Regions from separate parts of the Streptomyces sp. NPDC026538 genome, predicted to be linked through region 3. Evidence: riboswitches for the same ligand, from Rfam matches in the RefSeq annotation. Region 3 holds a riboswitch; each other region holds the start of a gene.
The links. Region 3 has a riboswitch for cyclic di-AMP ahead of ACZ4N4_RS37455 (C40 family peptidase). Riboswitches for the same ligand answer to the same signal wherever they lie in the genome.

Region 1 (4,562 bases), on a different contig from region 3:
GGCCGGTGCTGTTCAACTCCTGGGAGGCCACCACCTTCGACATCTCCGAGGAGCAGCAGGCCACCCTCGCCCGCCGGGCCGCCGCGATCGGTGTCGAGCTGTTCGTGGTCGACGACGGCTGGTTCGGCAAGCGCACCAGCGACCGCGCGGGCCTCGGCGACTGGACGCCCAACCCGGACCGCTTCCCCAAGGGCCTGGGGCCCCTCGCCGACTACGTACACGCCCTGGGCATGCAGTTCGGCATCTGGGTCGAGCCCGAGATGGTCAACGCGGACAGCGACCTGTACCGCGCGCACCCCGACTGGGTGCAGTACCAGCAGGGAAGAAAGCGGACGGAACTGCGCAATCAGCTCGTCCTCAACCTCGCCCGCGCGGACGTCCAGGAGTACCTCTGGCGGCAGCTCGACACCCTGCTGTCCAGCGCCCCGATCGACTACGTCAAGTGGGACTTCAACCGCTGCTTCACCGACGCGGGCTGGCCCGGTGAGCCCTACCCGCAGCGTCTGTGGGTCGACCACGTGCGCGGGCTGTACGCCCTGCTCGACCGGATCCGGGCGGCCCACCCGAACGTCGCCATCGAGTCCTGCTCCGGCGGTGGCGGCCGGATCGACCTCGGCATCATGAGCCGCACCGACGAGGTGTGGACCTCCGACAACACCGACCCGCTGGACCGGCTCGCCATCCAGCACGGCTTCAGCCAGATCCACCCGGCCCGGGTGATGTCCGCCTGGGTCACCGACAGCCCGAACCACCAGCTCAACGGTCGGGTCAGCAGCCTGCGGTTCCGCTTCGTCAGCTCCATGGCCGGGGCGCTCGGCGTCGGCGGCGACCTCTCGCGGTGGACCGAGGACGAGCTGGCCGAGGCCGGCCGCTGGGTGGAGCTCTACAAGGACATCCGGCCCCTGGTGCAGCGCGGCGACCAGTTCCGGCTGCGGCCGCCGACCGGCGGACTCAGCGCGGTGCAGTACACGCTCGGCGACGAGACCGTGGTCCTCGCCTGGCTCCAGGCGCAGAGCTACGGCGAGCCGATCCCGGCGCTGCGGCTGCGGGGGCTCGACCCGGCCGCGTCGTACGAATGCCGCGAAACGGGCGAAGTGCATCGCGGTGCCGTCCTGCTGCACCACGGGCTGCGTACGGAGTTGCGCGGTGACCTGGATGCGACGGTTATCCGGCTGCGTCGCATCTGAGCCTTCTGTCCGAATTGGTGCCTTCATTACAACTCGGTCTGGAATAAGGGGACGTGGCGTGACGTGCGTGAGGAGCGTCATATTCGTGACCGTCCGTCGCGCGTCATGTTCACGTAATTCCCCTGCCTTTCAGGAGAATTGGAAAAGCGCGTAAGGTCGGAATTCACGGAGGGTGACCGGGAATTCCCGTAACGGATCAAGCGAAACTCGGACAGACGGAACTTGGTGCTTGTTTACGTGCGTCCTACTCGCTTACGTTCGCCACGCATCCGGACGGAACGCCTAATCCTGCCGCCGCCCGGAGTCCCCACACACACTCACCCGTGCCCGGCAGGAGCGGGGGACCCACCAGGTATACCGCCTGTTCCGGTTCCCGGGACGGCTAGGGGTGTAGCCACGTCTTCCCGCGTGGCCGGGCAGCTCCAGCCCGAACCCGACAGCTCACCTCGCAGGCGCCGGAGAGGAATGCGTCATGCCCGCGAAGGGTAAGCACCGCCGCCCCAAGTCCCAGCGTTTCACCCGCTCGATGGCAGTCGCCGGAACCGGTGGCGCCGCGCTGGCCCTGCCGCTCATGGGGGCCACCGGCGCCCACGCGGCCACCTCGCAGCCCGTTTCCGAAAAGACCACGCAGTCGCTTCCGACCGTCGAGAAGACCGTCGTCCAGGATTCCGGCACCGCGAATTCCACGCGCCGCGTCTACACGGTGGTGCCCGGCGACTACCTTTCGAAGATCGCCCGGGATCACCACCTCGACGGCGGCTGGCACCGGCTCTACGCCGACAACCGGCAGGCGGTCGGCGACAACCCCTCGCTGATCCACCCCGGTCTCCGGCTCACGCTCGGCGGCCGCCACGCCGCGACGACGCACACCCCGAGCCCGGACTCCTCCCCGTCGCAGACGCGGTCCCACGCGCAGTCCTCCGCCCCCTCCTCGTCGTCGTCCTCGAACGCGTCCTCGAACGCGGCCTCGAACGCGGCCTCGTCCGCGGACGCGTCGACGACGACCGCCTCCGGTTTCGCCCTCCCGGTGACCGGTGGCACCGTCGGCACCGGCTACCACGTGGCCGGCAGCATGTGGTCCAGCGGCTACCACACCGGCGTCGACTTCGTCGTCCCGACCGGTACCCCGGTCAAGGCGGTCGGCGCGGGCACGGTCGTCACGGCCGGCTGGGGCGGCGCCTACGGCAACCAGGTCGTCATCAGGCTCGCCGACGGCTACTACGCGCAGTACGGCCACCTGTCCGCGCTCTCCGTCTCGGTCGGCCAGACCGTGACCGCGGGCCAGCAGGTCGGCCTCTCCGGTGCCACCGGCAACGTCACCGGCCCGCACCTCCACTTCGAGATCCGGACCACCCCCGACTACGGCTCCGACATCGACCCGGTCGGCTACCTCCGCTCCAAGGGCCTCGCCGTCGGCTGACCCGGAACCCCCACCGATCTGACACGCACTGCGAAGGCCGGACCCCCGATCCCCGGGTCCGGCCTTCGGGCGATCGACGCTTCAACGCCGCTGTTCGGAGGCTTATTCCTGGCTTGGTCGAGTATTTAGGCGTGTCTTATGTCACCGTTCGTCAACCCCTTATTACGGTCGCGTAGGTCACAGTCGAAGGTGAATCATGGTCCGACGTGGCAGACGATTCGAAGAGTGACAATGCATCAGTGATCGGGTCGTACGTGGCGGTGGGGGACAGCTTCACCGAGGGCGTGGGCGACCCAGGCCCCGACGGGGCGTTCGTCGGCTGGGCGGACCGGTTCGCGGTACTGCTGTCGGACCGGCGGCCCGAGGGCGACTTCGAGTACACCAACCTCGCGGTGCGCGGGAAACTGCTCGACCAGATCGTGGCGGACCAGGTGCCGCAGGCCCTGGAACTCGCCCCGGACCTGGTCTCCTTCTCCGCCGGCGGCAACGACATCATCCGCCCCGGCACCGACCCCGACGAGGTGGCCGAGCGGTTCGAGCGGGCCGTGGCCCAACTGACCGAGGCCGTCGGCACGGTTCTGGTGACCACCGGGTTCGACACCCGGGGCGTGCCCGTCCTCAAGCATCTGCGCGGCAAGATCGCCACCTACAACGGCCATGTCCGGGCCGTCGCCGACCGGTACGGCTGCCCGGTTCTCGACCTGTGGTCCCTGAAGACCGTGCAGGACCGGCGGGCCTGGGACGGCGACCGGTTGCACCTGTCTCCCGAAGGGCACACGCGGGTGGCGCTGCGGGCCGGTCAGGCGCTCGGCGTCGAGGTGCCGGCCGACCCGGACCAGCCGTGGCCGCCGTTGCCGCCCCGCGGCACCCTGGAGGTCCGCCGCGACGACGTGCACTGGGCCCGTGAGTACCTGGTGCCGTGGATCGGACGGCGGCTGCGCGGCGAGTCGTCGGGCGACCACGTGACGGCCAAGGGGACGCTCTCCCCGGACGACATCAGGATGCGGATCGCTTCCGTGGCCTGAGGCCATGGGGGCGGGTGAGGGGCGGCATCCTTGCGGGCCGCCCCTCACTGTTCCTCGGGCAGCCCCAGTTCGCGCGCCAGCGCCTCGTCGACCCACTCCTGCGCCCGGGAGCGCGACAGGGCGCCCGGGTACGAGGTGAGCTGGACGGCGAGCCCGTCGAGGAGGGCGGTCAGCCGCAGTGCCGAGGCCGTGGGGTCGGGGCACCGGAACTCACCGGCGGCCACCCCTTCGGCGATGACCTCGGCGAGCGCCGCCTTCCACTGCTGGTCCAGCTCCTTGGTGACCTCTCGCAGGGCGGGTTCGCGCAACGCCACCGCCCAGCCCTCGATCCACAGCCGCCAGCCCTTGGCCTGCCCGGTCGGGGCGTACCAGCGCACCGCCGTCCGCAGCCGGCGCGACGCCGACGTGCGGCGGCCCAGCAGCTTGCGCAGATGCGCCAGGTCGTCCTCGGCGGCGTAGGCGAAGGCAGCGGCGACCAGCTTCTCCTTCGTCGAGAAGTGGTACAGCACCAGCGCGTTGCTCACGCCGAGGGACGAGGCGACATCGGCGATCCGTACCGCCGCCACACCCCGCGCCTCGATCTGCTCGATGGCGGCCCGCAGCAGTTCCTCCCGCCGCTCGGCCACGCTCAACCGCACTCTCGCCACGCGGTCACCCTAATCGGTCGCACCCCCGCGCGTGTTGCCGTCCCGGTCCAGCGGCAGCCGCATGAGCGTGAGGTCCAGCCGGCGGCCGAACTTGACGCCCACCTCCCGGACCGTGCCGGCATGCTCGAAGCCGAACCGCCGGTGCAGCCGGACCGACGCGGTGTTCTCCGCCTCGATGCCGGCGATCATGACGTGGTGGCCGGCCTCCCGCGCCGCGGCGATGAGCGCGCCCAGCAGTGCCGAGCCGATGCCGAGCCCGTGCCGGTCCTCCCGTACGTAGACG
Region 2 (4,562 bases), on a different contig from region 3:
GGGGTGCGGATTACGCGTCCGGCGGCGGCCCGCACAGGGGGAGCGGGCCGCCGCCGGACTTTCTCGGCGGTGGTGTCCGACTGCCGCCCCTGGCCCGGGCGGCGGTGGGGAGTCGGTCACCTGGGGGAGGACGCTAGGCCGGTCTGTGTCGGCCTGGTAACGCGATGCACGGAATTGGTGTGACCGGATCGTTACCCGACGGTATGTGACCGGGATTCCGGTGCGGAGTCGTCGGCTTCACGGGGCGGGATGACCGAAGCGGCGGTTCCGGGGCGAGCGGGGCGCGCGGGGTGCTATGGGGTGCATATATGCGATGCCGTGGTGGCGGGTAGCGGGCGATGGGCGGCGGGCGGTGGTGGGTGCGGAGGGAGGAGGGGCCGGTGCCCGGCGCCCCGGGGGACCCTGATTAGGCTCCGGGGTCATGGGCGTACTCATCCATCTCTTCGTCGGCCTGCACATCATCGGCATCGCCGCGCTCCTCGGCGGTTTCCTCACCCAGATGAAGGCGATGGGCCAGGGCACGGCCCGCTTCGTCCCCGGGATGCTGCACGGCGCGTTCACCATGCTCGTGACCGGCGTGATCCTGGTCGGCCTCAACGAGGCCGACGACCACCACGTCAACACCGTGAAGATCGGCGTGAAGCTCGCGCTGCTGATCGTGATCCTCGGGCTCGTCTACGTGAAGCGGGACGACGAGAAGGTGGAGAAGGGTGCCTTCGGCCTGGTGGGCCTGCTGACCATGGCGAACATCTTCATCGCCGTGCTGTGGACGTGACCCTCAGGAAGCCTTCGCGAGCGCGGCGCGGGTGACCGCCACCGCGCCGGCGGCCACCGCCGGCCAGGCCGCCACCGCGACCCGCACCCGCCCCGGCCACCTCGGCCAGGGGACGTGCACGGCGGCGGCCGCGACCGACAGCGTCGCCGCGGCCGTCATCCCCATCGGAAACACGGTCGCCCTCACCACACGCGCTCGGCGCACGCGCCATCGCAGCGCGCCCCCCTGGCACGCCGGCGCCCCTCAGGCCGGTCGCACCACGCTGTGGATGATCGACTCGCCGCCGTAGTAGATCGACTCCTCCCGGACGTACGCGCCGGGCTTCGGGGCGTGGATCATCATGCCGTCGCCGATGTAGATGCCGACGTGGCTGATGTCGTCGTAGAAGAAGACCAGGTCGCCGGGCTGGGCGTCGGCGAGGGAGACGGTGGTGCCGGCGTTCACCTGGTCGTACGTGGTGCGCGGCAGGGAGACGCCCGCGGCCTTCCAGGCGGCCTGGGAGAGGCCGGAGCAGTCGTAGGAGCCGGGGCCGGTGGCGCCCCAGACGTACGGCTTTCCGACCTGCGCACGGGCGAAGGCGATCGCCTTGGCGGCCTTCGTCCCGTAGGCGGAGTCGGACGAGGAGGAGGACGAAGAGGACGAAGAGGACGAAGAGGAGCCGCTGGAGGTCGACGTCGACGACGTGTCCTTCGCGGCCGCCGCCTGCTGCTTCGCGAGCTCCGCCGCCTTGCGTGCCGCTTCCGCCTGCTGCTTCTTCTCGATCTCCGCCAGCCGCGCCTTCTCCTGGGCGGTCAGCTGCGACAGCAGATCCCGCGCGGAGGCCAGCTTCGTCTGGACGGTGGTCTTGGCGGTCCTGAGGTCGTCCTGGGTCTCGGTGAGCGTCTCCAGGCTCTTGGCGGCCTCCTGCCGCTTCGCCATGGTCGCGGACTGCTGGGTGGCGTAGTCGTCGACCGCGTCCTTCTGGCGCGAGGTCAGCCGATTCATCAGCTGCGTCTGGTCGAAGTAGTCCTGCGGACTGTCCGCGAGCAGGAAGGTCGCCGTCTCGGGGGCGCTGGCCCCGGTCCGGTACTGGGCCGCGGCGAAGGAACCCAGTTCCTCACGCGCCTTGTTGAGCCGGTCCGTGCGCTCGGCGACGTCGTCGAGCAGGGTGTCGACCTGCTTGCGCTGCCTGCCGGTCTTCTCCTTGGCCGCGTTGTACTTCTCGGTCGCCGACTCGGCCTGTCGGTAGAGGGCGTCGACCTTCTTCTCGACCTCCTCCAGGCTGGGCTTGCCGTCCTCGGAGGGCGCGGCGTTGGCCGTCTGGGAGAGCAGCGCCACGGAGGTGAGGGCGGCGGTGGCCAGGGCGGGGGTGCGTATGCCTGCTACGCGCGTTGCGGACGGACGCGACTTGCGGTGCGACGCCAACGGGGGCGACTCCTTCCATGCTCCGCCTACCGAGTTAGCTGTCGGGTTCGGGCGGGTGGTTCGGAAGGGTTGCCCTACGGTCCGTTCCCCGGTGGGAAGGCGGGACCGATTCACCCCAAGGTTCGGTGTGGGTCCCCGGCTCCGGGCGCGCGGTGGCACCCTGGACTCGGCGGAGGCCGTGCGGCCCGGCGACGTTCGCCGGTGGGGGTCGTACGGCCTGCTCGGCACGGTAGCCAACTCGTGTGCTCTGTGTGAAGTTTGATGTGCGATATGCCCGATACATTTTCGTGACCTTGGCGTTGCGGCTCGGGTGCATCGGTTGATCGGGGATGGTATGCGGCCACTTGTCCGGTGCGGCCGGGTGGTCAGCACTCCCGGCAGACGGGGACACCCGTGCTCACGGTGTGTGATCGCTGACCGTGAGGGGCCGATTCTGGTGGGTGACCGGGGTGAGTTTCCGGGGTGGGGACCGGTTGTCGGTGGGGCGCCCTAGACTCGGAGAGCGATGAGCAGCCTCTTTGACGACAGCTTCCTGGCGAGCCTCCAGCCCCCGCGCGGCCACGAGGAGGGACCCCCGCCGCCGCCCGAGGACGAGCACGTACCGGAGCCGATTCCGGACGACCTGTTCGGCGGGCAGTTCGACGCGCCCCCGGACCGGGACGCCTACTACCGCGACGGCGCCGCCCGCCCGGCCCTGGACGCGGCCGCGCTCCTGGAGGGGCTGAACGAGAACCAGCGGGCGGCGGTCGTGCACGCAGGTTCCCCGCTGCTGATCGTGGCCGGCGCCGGATCCGGCAAGACGCGCGTGCTCACCCACCGCATCGCGCACCTGCTCGGCGCGCGGAACGTGCACCCGGGCCAGATCCTCGCGATCACCTTCACCAACAAGGCCGCGGGCGAGATGAAGGAGCGCGTCGAGCACCTCGTCGGCCCGCGCGCGAACGCGATGTGGGTGATGACCTTCCACAGCGCCTGCGTGCGGATTCTGCGCAGGGAGAGCAAGAAGCTCGGCTTCACCTCCTCCTTCTCGATCTACGACGCCGCGGACTCCAAGCGCCTGATGGCCCTGGTCTGCCGCGACCTGGACCTCGACCCCAAGCGCTTCCCGCCGAAGTCCTTCAGCGCCCAGGTCAGCAACCTCAAGAACGAGCTGGTCGACGAGGAGGACTTCGCCGCCCGGGCGAGCGACGGCTTCGAGAAGACCCTCGCCCAGGCCTACGCCATGTACCAGTCGCGGTTGCGTGAGGCGAACGCCCTCGACTTCGACGACCTGATCATGACGACGGTCAACCTGCTGCGCGCCTTCCCGGATGTCGCCGAGCACTACCGCCGCCGCTTCCGGCACGTCCTGGTCGACGAGTACCAGGACACCAACCACGCCCAGTACGCCCTCGTGCGCGAGCTGGTCGGCACCGGCGCGCACGAGGAGGACGTACCGCCGGGTGAGCAGGACCTCCCGCCCGCCGAACTGTGCGTGGTGGGCGACGCCGACCAGTCGATCTACGCCTTCCGGGGCGCGACGATCCGCAACATCCTCCAGTTCGAGGAGGACTACCCGAACGCGACGACGATCCTCCTGGAGCAGAACTACCGCTCCACACAGACGATCCTCTCCGCCGCCAACGCGGTCATCGAGCGCAACGAGTCCCGCCGCCCGAAGAACCTGTGGACCAACGCGGGCGCGGGCGCACAGATCACCGGCTATGTCGCCGACACCGAGCACGACGAGGCACAGTTCGTCGCCGACGAGATAGACCGTCTGACGGACGCGGGCGAGGCGAAGGCGGGCGATGTCGCCGTCTTCTACCGCACCAACGCGCAGTCCCGTGTCTTCGAGGAGATCTTCATCCGCGTCGGCCTGCCCTACAAGGTCGTCGGCGGTGTCCGCTTCTACGAGCGCAAGGAGGTCCGGGACGTCCTGGCCTACCTGCGGGTCCTCGCCAATCCCGAGGACTCCGTCCCGCTGCGCCGGATCCTCAACGTCCCCAAGCGCGGTATCGGCGACCGCGCGGAGGCGATGATCGACGCCCTCGCCCAGCGCGAGAAGATCAGCTTCCCGCAGGCGCTCCGGCGCGTCGACGAGGCGTACGGCATGGCCGCGCGGTCGACCAACGCGGTCAAGCGGTTCAACACGCTGATGGAGGACCTCCGTACGGTCGTGGAGTCCGGCGCCGGACCGGCCACCGTCCTGGAGGCGATCCTGGAACGCACCGGCTATCTCGCCGAGTTGCAGGCCTCCACCGACCCGCAGGACGAGACCCGGATCGAGAACCTCCAGGAACTCGCCTCCGTGGCGCTGGAGTTCGAGCAGGAGTCCGGGGCGGAGGAGGCGTCGGGCGGGCTGTCCGCCTTCCTGGAGCGGGTGGCGCTGGTCGCCGACTCC
Region 3 (4,562 bases):
CGCTCGGTACCCATGAGGGGCCCGCGGTCGTCGTCTCCGACACGGTGTTCTCGGTGGACGGCGACGCGGCACCGCTGGCCGCCCTGGCCGGGGCCTGCCGGGAGCGCGGCGCCGGGCTGCTCGTGGACGACGCCCACGGGCTCGGGGTGCTCGGGGACGGCGGGCGGGGCGCGCCCTACGCGGCCGGGCTCTCCGGTGCCGACGACGTGGTGGTCACGGCGACCCTGTCCAAGTCGCTGGGCAGTCAGGGCGGGGCCGTGCTCGGCCCGGCCCGGGTCATCGACCATCTGGTGAACGCGGCCCGGACCTTCATCTTCGACACCGGCCTGGCCCCCGCCGCGGCGGGGGCGGCCCTGGCGGCGCTACGGCTGCTGCGCCGTGAGCCCGAACGCGCGGAGCGGGCCCGTGAGGTCGCCGCGGAACTGCACGCACGGCTGACCGCCGCGGGTCTGGAAGCGGTGCGTCCGGACGCCGCCGTGGTCTCCGTGCGGGCCCCGTCCCCGGAGGGGGCCGTGCGGTGGGCGGCCGACTGCCGTACGGCAGGCCTGGCCGTGGGCTGTTTCCGTCCGCCGTCCGTGCCGGACGGCATCTCACGGCTCAGGCTCACCGCCCGTGCGGACCTCTCCGGGGCCGAGATCGAACGCGCTGTACAGGTGATCGGTGGGACACGACCATGAGTCGGCGTGACAGGGCCGGGTCCTGACCGAATGCGGATACGGAGTCGGTTACGGTCTGATCAGCCGGTGAGCGCCGACACGAAACCCGCCCAGCTCCCGGGGGAGAAGAGCAGCGCGGGTCCGGCCGGATCCTTGGAGTCGCGCACGGCGAGCAGTCCGGCCAGCCGACCGGAGCGCGGCCGTGCCGTCTCCACACAGTTGTTCGCTCCGGTGCTGTAGCTGCTGCGCAGCCACCGCAGTCCGTGCAGATCAGCACTTGAAGGAACGTTCCGAGGCAGTGCAGTCATGGTGCCTCCTTACGCGCCGTCACCTATCCCGGCGATGTAATCCAACGAGTCCTCGGGCGAAAGGGCGTGAATCTGAAGGGTGTTGAAGGCCTCCGTGTAGGCCTGGAGGTCTTCTTTCCGCTCGAGGTAGAGGCTACTCGTCAACTGGTCGAGAACAACCACGTCCAGATCAGAAGTGCTCGGAAATGAGAAGATTACGAAAGGCCCGGTGATGCCGATATGCGCTCCGGCCGAGAACGGCAGCACCTGGAGCCGTACCTGGGGCAGCCGGGCCGACTCCACCAGCCGCTCCAGCTGTCTGGCCATCACGCCCGGACCGCCGACCTCCCGGCGCAGCACCGCCTCGTCCAGCACCGCGCTCAGCTCCAGCGGCGGACGGTTGCGCAGTACGTCCTGCCTGGCCATACGTACCTGCACGAGAGCGTCCAGCGCATCGTCGTCGAGCCCGTCGGCGGCCACCCGGGTCACGGCACGCGCGTACTCGGGGGTCTGCAGCAGTCCCGGTACGACCGAGGTCTCCAGCGTGCGCATCGCACTGGCCTGCGACTCCAGGCTGATGAAATCCCGGTAGGTGGGCGGCAGCACCCCACGATAGGCGTGCCACCAGTGGTGCCGCCCGGCCGTGTCCTCCGACCCCGCCAACACCAGCAGTAACTCGCGCAGTTGCCCCTGGACCACGCCGTAGGCGTCCAGGAGTAACCGCACATCGGCCGGTTTCACACCGCTGGCGCCGGTCTCGATCCGGCTCACTTTCGACTGATGCCAGCCCACCAGACGGGCGGCTTCACCGCTCGTGAGGCCGGCGCCGGTGCGCAGGGTGCGCAGTTCGGCGCCCAGTTTGCGGCGGCGTACCGCGGGACCGTTCTGCATGGGCTACTCCTTACTCCTTCCGAGCCGCCCAAATACGCTCTGGGGTAGCAGAGTTCACCGCATCGAGCGACAGATATATGCATATCTTGGTGGATCGCTCCCCTGACCGCCCTGGTAATGGCAGTCTGACGAAGAAGCACCAGTCCGGGACCGTACTCGAACCACACGCACCGTGTCGGACTCCGGTCCCGTGGGAAAGGGACGACGTCGCCATGGCAGACCACCTGGAAGCATCCGTCACTCTGCCGAGCGATCCCGCCTCGGTCTACGCGGCCCGCTCCTACGTGCTGAGCACCCTCGCGGAATGGGGGCTGCCACCGGAGACGGAGGCCGCGGACACCATCCGCCTCATCGTCTCCGAACTCGCCACCAACGCGGTGCAGCACACCTTCGGGCAGTCACCCACCTTCACGGTGGCCCTCGTCCTGGACCGTGACGAACAGCTGCGCATCGGTGTCACGGACAGCCATCCGCGGTTCCCCAAGAGACTCCCAGCCGCGGTCCAGCAGGACAACGGGCGCGGCATGGTCATCATCCGCTGGCTCACCGCGGAGTGCGGCGGCAAGCTCCGGGTGCGCCCCACCCGGGAGGGCGGCAAGACCGTCTTCATCGAACTGCCCTGGGCAGTCCCGGCCGGTACGGTCACCGCCGCCGGCCAGCAGGAACCGTAGCCCCGAGTTCCCGCCGGCCGGCCGCTGGGTGGGTCAGCTGACCCGGCCGTACCAGACGCTTCGCGTCCAGATCTTCTGGAGCTTCACCACGTCCCCGGTCCTAGGGGCGTGCCAGATCCTTCCCTTCCCGGCGTAGATGCCGACGTGGTACACGCTGGAACCCGAGTGGAAGAAGACCAGGTCCCCGGCCTTGCGGTTGCCGGCCGAGATGTGACGGGTCTTGTTGTACTGCTGGGCCGCCGTTCGCGGGAGCTTCTTGCCCGCCTTCTTGAACGAGTACAGCGTGAGCCCGGAGCAGTCGAACCGGTTCGGTCCGGTGGCACCCCACCTGTAGGGCGAGCCCTTCTTCGAGGCCGCGATCTGAAGTGCTTTCGTCCCTATCGTGGCGGCCGAGGCGTCGGAGGCGACCCCCGGGATCACGATGGAGCCGCCCACGGCGGCGATGGTGAGCGCCGAGGCCGTTCCGGCCCGCGCCATCAGCGACGGGACACGATTGAGCGCAGTCATGCGCAACCCTTCGTCAGCCGCCTGTGAAGGATGACCTGTCGGATTCGGGCTGGCGAAGTTGCCCGGCCGTGTTGCCACGGCTTCACCCCAAGGGCTGCGCGGACCGGTCATGGTGCGACCGTTCCGGCGACCCGTCGTGCTTGGGTCCTCCACTCCTGCCGATGCACTTCCGTCGACCGGGCATCCGGACGGCGGCAGGATTCGGCGTCCGCCCGGATCGCCCCGCCGCTGTGGCGGGGGCTTGTCGTCAGACAGGGATCTTCACGCACCCGTGTCCGAAAATCCCAACGGAACCGTGGATTTGTGGTGTTACTCACCACCCACCCGTTCGGGTGGACAGCACTGTGTTCGATTAGTCGTCAACTGCCCGACGTAGCTCCGGACCTGCACCGAAGCCCTCCGCGGACACCTTGGAGCACGCACCTTGAGCGGGTCCGTCGCTCAGGTAAAACCGTGCCATCCTCCGCCGAACGGCGGTAACCCCTTTGGGTCGTTTCAACTCGGGCCCGGTCGGCCGGTGGACGCGTCGCTCCGGACTTCCCCCGGCGTCACGGTACGCAGTCGGGCGGGAGTGCGACGCGCGCGGTCCGGCGCTCGCCGTCGAGCACCCGCAACGCGCGTGCCAGCGTGTCCCCGTGAAGCTCCGTCTCGCCCCGGCGATGCATCAGGGCGAGGGCGTCGCGCAACTCGGCCGCCGCGCGCACCAGCGCCTGCGCGGCGCGCAGCCCACGATAGGTGTCCTCGTTCTGCGCCGGGTTGATTCGGCCCAGCAGGTCGACCACGTCCAGATAACGGTCGATCAACTCGCCCTCGGCGCGGGTCAGCGCGGGCAGCGGCGGCAGCTCCGGTGGCAGCATCGCGCTCACCCCGCGTCCGGAAGACCGAGCGAGGTCCGCCGGCCCGGCACGATCCGGTCCACCAGTCCGTACGCCAGCGCCGCGGGCGCGTCCAGCACCAGATCGCGCTCCAGGTCCTGGTGTACCTGGGCCGGTGTGCGCCCGGTGTGCCGGACGAGCATCTCTTCCAGCAGCGCGCGGGTCCGGTCCAACTCCGCCGCCCGGATGGCCAGATCACTCGGCTGGCCCTGTACCGGTTCCGGCAGCGACGGCTGCTGGAGCACGACGCGCGCACCCGGCAGCACGGAACGCTTGCCCGGGGTGCCCGCCGCGAGCAGCACCGCGGCCGACGCCCCGGCCTGCCCCAGGCAGATCGTCTCCACGTCACAGGTGACGTACCGGACGGTGTCGTAGATCGCGGCCATCGCGCTGAACGAGCCGCCCGGAGAGTTGATGTACAGCGAGATGTCCCGCTCCGGCGCCGCGTGCTCCAGGTACATGAACTGGGCCATCACATCGTTGGCCGAGGTCTCGTCGACGGGCGCGCCGAGGAAGACGATCCGCTCCTCCAGCAGCTTCGAGTACGGGTCCAGGGTGCGCTGCCCGGAGCCGGTGCGTTCGGTGAACTCGGGCAGGACATAGCGGGCGGACGGTCGGGTCATGGCGTACCCCTCCTCGCGGCTGAGCTGTCTCAGCGGCCGGACTCTCCGTCAG
Region 4 (4,562 bases), on a different contig from region 3:
CGAGCAGCTTCAGCCTGGTCGCGGTGGAGAACCGGTCCCGGTCCTTCACGGCCATGTCCCCGCCTCCCGTTCACACGCGCGTACGTCCCCGCACACGGTACGGGACCGGTACGGGGACGTACGTACGACTGGCGCAGCCTTGACCCTTAACGGGTCAGCGACCCGTGACGGGTCAGCGACCCCTGACGGGTCAGCCCTTGAAGCGCGGGAACGCGCTGCGGCCGGCGTACACCGCGGCGTCGTCGAGGATCTCCTCGATGCGCAGCAGCTGGTTGTACTTGGCGACGCGCTCGGAGCGGGCCGGGGCGCCGGTCTTGATCTGGCCGCAGTTGGTGGCGACGGCGAGGTCGGCGATGGTGACGTCCTCGGTCTCACCGGAGCGGTGGGACATCATGCACTTGAAGCCGTTGCGCTGGGCCAGCTCGACGGCGTCCAGGGTCTCGGTGAGCGAGCCGATCTGGTTCACCTTGACGAGCAGGGCGTTGGCGGCGCCGTCCTCGATGCCGCGGGCCAGGCGCTCCGGGTTGGTGACGAAGAGGTCGTCGCCGACGATCTGGACCTTGTCACCGAGCTTGTCGGTGAGGACCTTCCAGCCGGCCCAGTCGTCCTCGAACAGCGGGTCCTCGATGGAGACCAGCGGGTAGGAGGCGACGAGCTCCTCGTAGTACTCGGTCATCTCGGCGGCCGAGCGGGACTTGCCCTCGAACTCGTACTTGCCGTCCTTGTAGAACTCGGACGCGGCAACGTCGAGCGCGAGCGCGATCTGCTCGCCCGGGACGTAGCCGGCCTGCTTGACGGCCTCGAGGATGAGGTCGAGCGCGGCGCGGTTGGACTCCAGGTTCGGGGCGAAGCCGCCCTCGTCGCCGAGGCCGGTGGACAGGCCCTTGCTCTTCAGGACCTTCTTCAGGGTGTGGTAGACCTCGGCACCCCAGCGCAGCGCCTCGGAGAAGGACTCCGCGCCGATCGGGGCGATCATGAACTCCTGGATGTCCACGTTGGAGTCCGCGTGCGAGCCGCCGTTGAGGATGTTCATCATCGGCACCGGCAGCAGGTGCGCGTTGGGGCCGCCCAGGTAGCGGAACAGCGGCAGGTCGCTGGCCTCGGAGGCGGCGTGGGCGACGGCGAGGGAGACGCCGAGGATGGCGTTGGCGCCGAGCGAGCCCTTGTTGTCGGTGGCGTCCAGGTCGAACATCGCCTGGTCGATCAGGCGCTGCTCGGTGGCGTCGTAGCCGACCAGCTCCGGGCCGATCTGCTCGATCACGGCGAGGACGGCCTTCTCGACACCCTTGCCGAGGTAGCGGTTGGGGTCGCCGTCACGGAGCTCGATGGCCTCGAAGGCGCCGGTGGAGGCGCCGGACGGGACGGCGGCACGACCCGTGCTGCCGTCGTCGAGGCCGACCTCGACCTCGACCGTGGGGTTGCCTCGGGAGTCCAGGATTTCCCGGGCTACGACGACGTCGATGGACGGCACGAGCATCTCCTTCTTGGGATGTGACGCTGGTTGTGCGGGCGCACGCGGGCCTTGTCGGCCCTTGCTCAGCCTTGCGACTAGAGCCTAACCGCCCCGGGCCCGACAATCGGCCGACCGACCGGCCCGTGGACACACAGACGGTACTCATTGTTCATGTGCGGAACAAAGGGGGGTCCGATGAAGAACGGAAGAAGAGCGGGTCAAGAGGAAGACCGCGGGAGGACGGCGCGCGGACGGCGAGGACCGCGCCACGTGGACGGCGAGGACCGCGCGGGGGCTCGCGAGGGACGGCGAGGAGCGCGCGAGGACCGCGCGAGGACGGCGCGGACGGCGCGGAGCTCGCGAGGGACGGCGCGGACGGCGCCGAGCTCGCGCGGGACGGCAAAGAGAAACCCCGCCCCGGTGCGTACGGGGGAGAACGCACCGGAACGGGGGCTCGTGGGGGACGGGGGTGACCCTCACGCGGTCTCCACTATGGGGACCACGGCTGTGCGGGCGCTGTGATTCAGCTGGCGCCCTCGTATTACTTCGGGCGCCTTACTTCAGGTGCAGCTGCTGGCCCGGGTAGATGAAGTCGGCGTCGTCGACGATGTCCTTGTTCAGCTTGAACAGCGCCTGCCAGCCGCCCTTGACCTTGTGCTTCTCGGCGATGGAGCTGAGCGTGTCGCCCTTGACGACCTTGTACTCGCCGTCGCCCTTCTTGACCTTCTTGCCGGTCGGGGTGGTGACGGTCTTCTTGGCGGCCGGACGCTCGGCGGAGCGGGAGGCGGCCTGGGTGTCGGTCGTACGGCTGCTCGTGCCGCTGTTCGCCGAGTTGGAGGAGGAAGAGGACGACGAGGAGGAGCTGGTGCTGCCGCCGGAGTAGGCGGCGCCGGACAGGCCCGTGCCGCAGACCGGCCAGGCGCCCTTGCCCTGCGCGGCGAGGACCTTCTCGGCGATCTCGATCTGCTGCGCCTTGGTGGCCTGGTTGGCCTGCGCGGCGTACTGCGTGCCGCCGTACGCGGCCCAGGTGGAGGCGGAGAACTGCAGACCGCCGTAGTAGCCGTTGCCGGTGTTGATGGCCCAGTTGCCGCCGGACTCGCACTGGGCGACGGTGTCCCACTCGGAGGCGGTGGCGGCGGAGGCGGTGCCGGAGGCCATCAGCGGAGCGGCGATGGCGACACCGGTGACGCCGGCGAGCGCGGCGGCACGGGTGGCCCTGGACGGACGACGGTGCTTGCCCTTGCCGGAAAACAGCATGAAGGATCCCCTCACCGACGCCTGCGAGGTGAGCTGTCGGGTTCGGGCCGGTTGAGTTGCCCGGCCGCGCACCTCACGGTGCGCGGCTTCACCCCGAGCCGGACACGGCAGTCTCAACTACCGGTCCCGGCACTTACCTTGGGTCCCCCGCTCCTGCCTACGGCGCTTGACGCGACGACTGTTCCCGGGCAGCCGCTGGCAGGACTCGGCGTTGCGACGGCCGGGGCTCGTGGTGACGAGCGGCCTTGACCGTAAACAGACGATCAGGTGAATTTCAAAGATGATCAGGGCTTCTGAGACTCATCCCACACTTTCACCAAACCGGACATTTAACTTCGAAGTAGGGCGGCCGGAAGGTCCAACTCCCGCTACTTTTAGTCCGTTTCGCTGCTGAGTTTCAGGGTCTGACCGGGGGCGATGTCGTTCGGGTCGGCACCGATGTCCGCCTTGTTCGCGACATAGAGCGCATGCCATCCGCCGTCGAGGTCAAGGGAGTCGGCGATGGAGGCGAGGGTGTCGCCGTCCCGGACGGTGTAGGTGCCGGCGTCCCGGGAGGCGTGACGGCCGGAAGAAGTCACACTCTGACCGCTTGTCACGCTTTCGTCCGCCGAGCCGCCGCGATGCTTGCCGCCGCTGCTGACGGCCCCCGTGTCGACCAGATCCCAGGAACTGCCCGTCTGCCACGAATTGTCCGAGTCATCGGCTTCGGGCACGACGGGATTCTCGCCCGCCTTCGAGGCACTGGACCCCTTGGATCCCGACTTGTCCGCCTTCGTGGAGTCGGCAGGGGTGCCCTTGCCGGAGTCGTCACTCGCACTCGGGGACGGGGTGACGGAGCCGGAGTCCGTGGCGCCCGAGGCATCCGACGAGGAGTCGGACGAGCCGGAATTCGATGAACCGGAGGAATCCGAAGAACCAGATGAAGAGGATGAATCCGACAGCCCGGAGGACGAGTCGGAGGAGCCGGACGAGTCGTCCGATCCACCGAGGCCGGTGTCGACGTTCACCGAGGCGTCGTCCGAGGAGAGCCCGGCGATCAGGGCGCAGGTCCGCCAGGGCTTGGTGCCCTGGTCGGCGAGGATCTTCTCGGCGACGGAGATCTGCTGCGAACGGCTCGCCTGGTCCGGCGTGGCGGCGTACTCCTGGCCGCCGTACTCGTCCCAGTCGTCCTGGGACATCTGCAGGCCGCCGTAGTAGCCGGTGCCGGCGTCCATGCTCCAGGAGCCGCCGCTCTCGCACTCGGCCACCCTGTCCCAGGTGTTGCCGTCGGCCGCGTTGGCGCTCGCCGCACCCAGGAGCGGGATGGCGATGGCCGAGCCGGTCACGCCGGCCGCGACGAGGAGAGCCGGAGCCTGACGGGGGCGACGGTGACGACCGTTCCCGGAGAGCATGCGGAAACCTTTCGAGCGACAGCGGTGACCGGCGCGGCGGGTCCCGCCGGGGCGCCGCACTTGATGGGTGAACGTATAGGCAGACGATCACTTGTCACAAGTTAATGCCGCGTAGATCACGTGAAGATCACAGAGTTGAACGCTGGTCATCTTTACGGGTGGAGGGCCTGGTGGAGGGCCAAGTGGGGGGTGGCGGGTGGGGTGGTGGGTGGGTTGGCGGGTGGGTTGGCGGGTGGGTTGGTGTGGGCCGCCAGTGGGGGATGGTCGGGGCCTGGTGGGGCGCCGGTCGGGCCTGATGGAGGACCGGCGGGGGCTTGGCGGGGCGCCGGCGGCAGGGGCCGGGTGGGCGCCTGCCTGTGGGGGGGCTTGGCAGCGCGCTGGCGGGGGCCAGGTGGACGCCTGCGGGGGCTTGGCAGGGCGTCCGCCGGGGGGCCAGGTGGACGCCTGCGGGGGCTCATCGA

Region 1: linked by a shared signal. The riboswitch ahead of ACZ4N4_RS19905 (M23 family metallopeptidase) and the one ahead of ACZ4N4_RS37455 (C40 family peptidase) in region 3 are both predicted to bind cyclic di-AMP.
Region 2: linked by a shared signal. The riboswitch ahead of ACZ4N4_RS20960 (C40 family peptidase) and the one ahead of ACZ4N4_RS37455 (C40 family peptidase) in region 3 are both predicted to bind cyclic di-AMP.
Region 4: linked by a shared signal. The riboswitch ahead of ACZ4N4_RS40245 (transglycosylase family protein) and the one ahead of ACZ4N4_RS37455 (C40 family peptidase) in region 3 are both predicted to bind cyclic di-AMP.

Annotation. Positions count from the first base shown of each region.
Region 1 is NZ_JBVHQG010000004.1:639,506-644,067, reverse strand. It holds gene ACZ4N4_RS19910 (alpha-galactosidase) at 1-1,187, shown strand, start outside; cyclic di-AMP (ydaO/yuaA leader) riboswitch at 1,496-1,655, shown strand; gene ACZ4N4_RS19905 (M23 family metallopeptidase) at 1,660-2,607, shown strand; gene ACZ4N4_RS19900 (SGNH/GDSL hydrolase family protein) at 2,847-3,632, shown strand; gene ACZ4N4_RS19895 (TetR/AcrR family transcriptional regulator) at 3,677-4,279, opposite strand; gene ACZ4N4_RS19890 (GNAT family N-acetyltransferase) at 4,289-4,562, opposite strand, start outside.
Region 2 is NZ_JBVHQG010000005.1:111,579-116,140, forward strand. It holds gene ACZ4N4_RS20950 (hypothetical protein) at 422-775, shown strand; gene ACZ4N4_RS20955 (hypothetical protein) at 779-940, opposite strand; gene ACZ4N4_RS20960 (C40 family peptidase) at 1,019-2,179, opposite strand; cyclic di-AMP (ydaO/yuaA leader) riboswitch at 2,188-2,361, opposite strand; gene pcrA (DNA helicase PcrA) at 2,685-4,562, shown strand, end outside.
Region 3 is NZ_JBVHQG010000012.1:145,689-150,250, reverse strand. It holds gene ACZ4N4_RS37475 (8-amino-7-oxononanoate synthase) at 1-677, shown strand, start outside; gene ACZ4N4_RS37470 (DUF397 domain-containing protein) at 737-964, opposite strand; gene ACZ4N4_RS37465 (helix-turn-helix domain-containing protein) at 974-1,834, opposite strand; gene ACZ4N4_RS37460 (ATP-binding protein) at 2,047-2,505, shown strand; gene ACZ4N4_RS37455 (C40 family peptidase) at 2,539-3,012, opposite strand; cyclic di-AMP (ydaO/yuaA leader) riboswitch at 3,016-3,205, opposite strand; gene ACZ4N4_RS37450 (hypothetical protein) at 3,561-3,869, opposite strand; gene ACZ4N4_RS37445 (ATP-dependent Clp protease proteolytic subunit) at 3,875-4,510, opposite strand.
Region 4 is NZ_JBVHQG010000014.1:143,107-147,668, reverse strand. It holds gene ACZ4N4_RS40255 (FtsB family cell division protein) at 1-55, opposite strand, end outside; gene eno (phosphopyruvate hydratase) at 191-1,477, opposite strand; gene ACZ4N4_RS40245 (transglycosylase family protein) at 2,009-2,710, opposite strand; cyclic di-AMP (ydaO/yuaA leader) riboswitch at 2,714-2,885, opposite strand; gene ACZ4N4_RS40240 (transglycosylase family protein) at 3,085-4,101, opposite strand; gene ACZ4N4_RS40235 (cytochrome P450 family protein) at 4,556-4,562, opposite strand, start outside.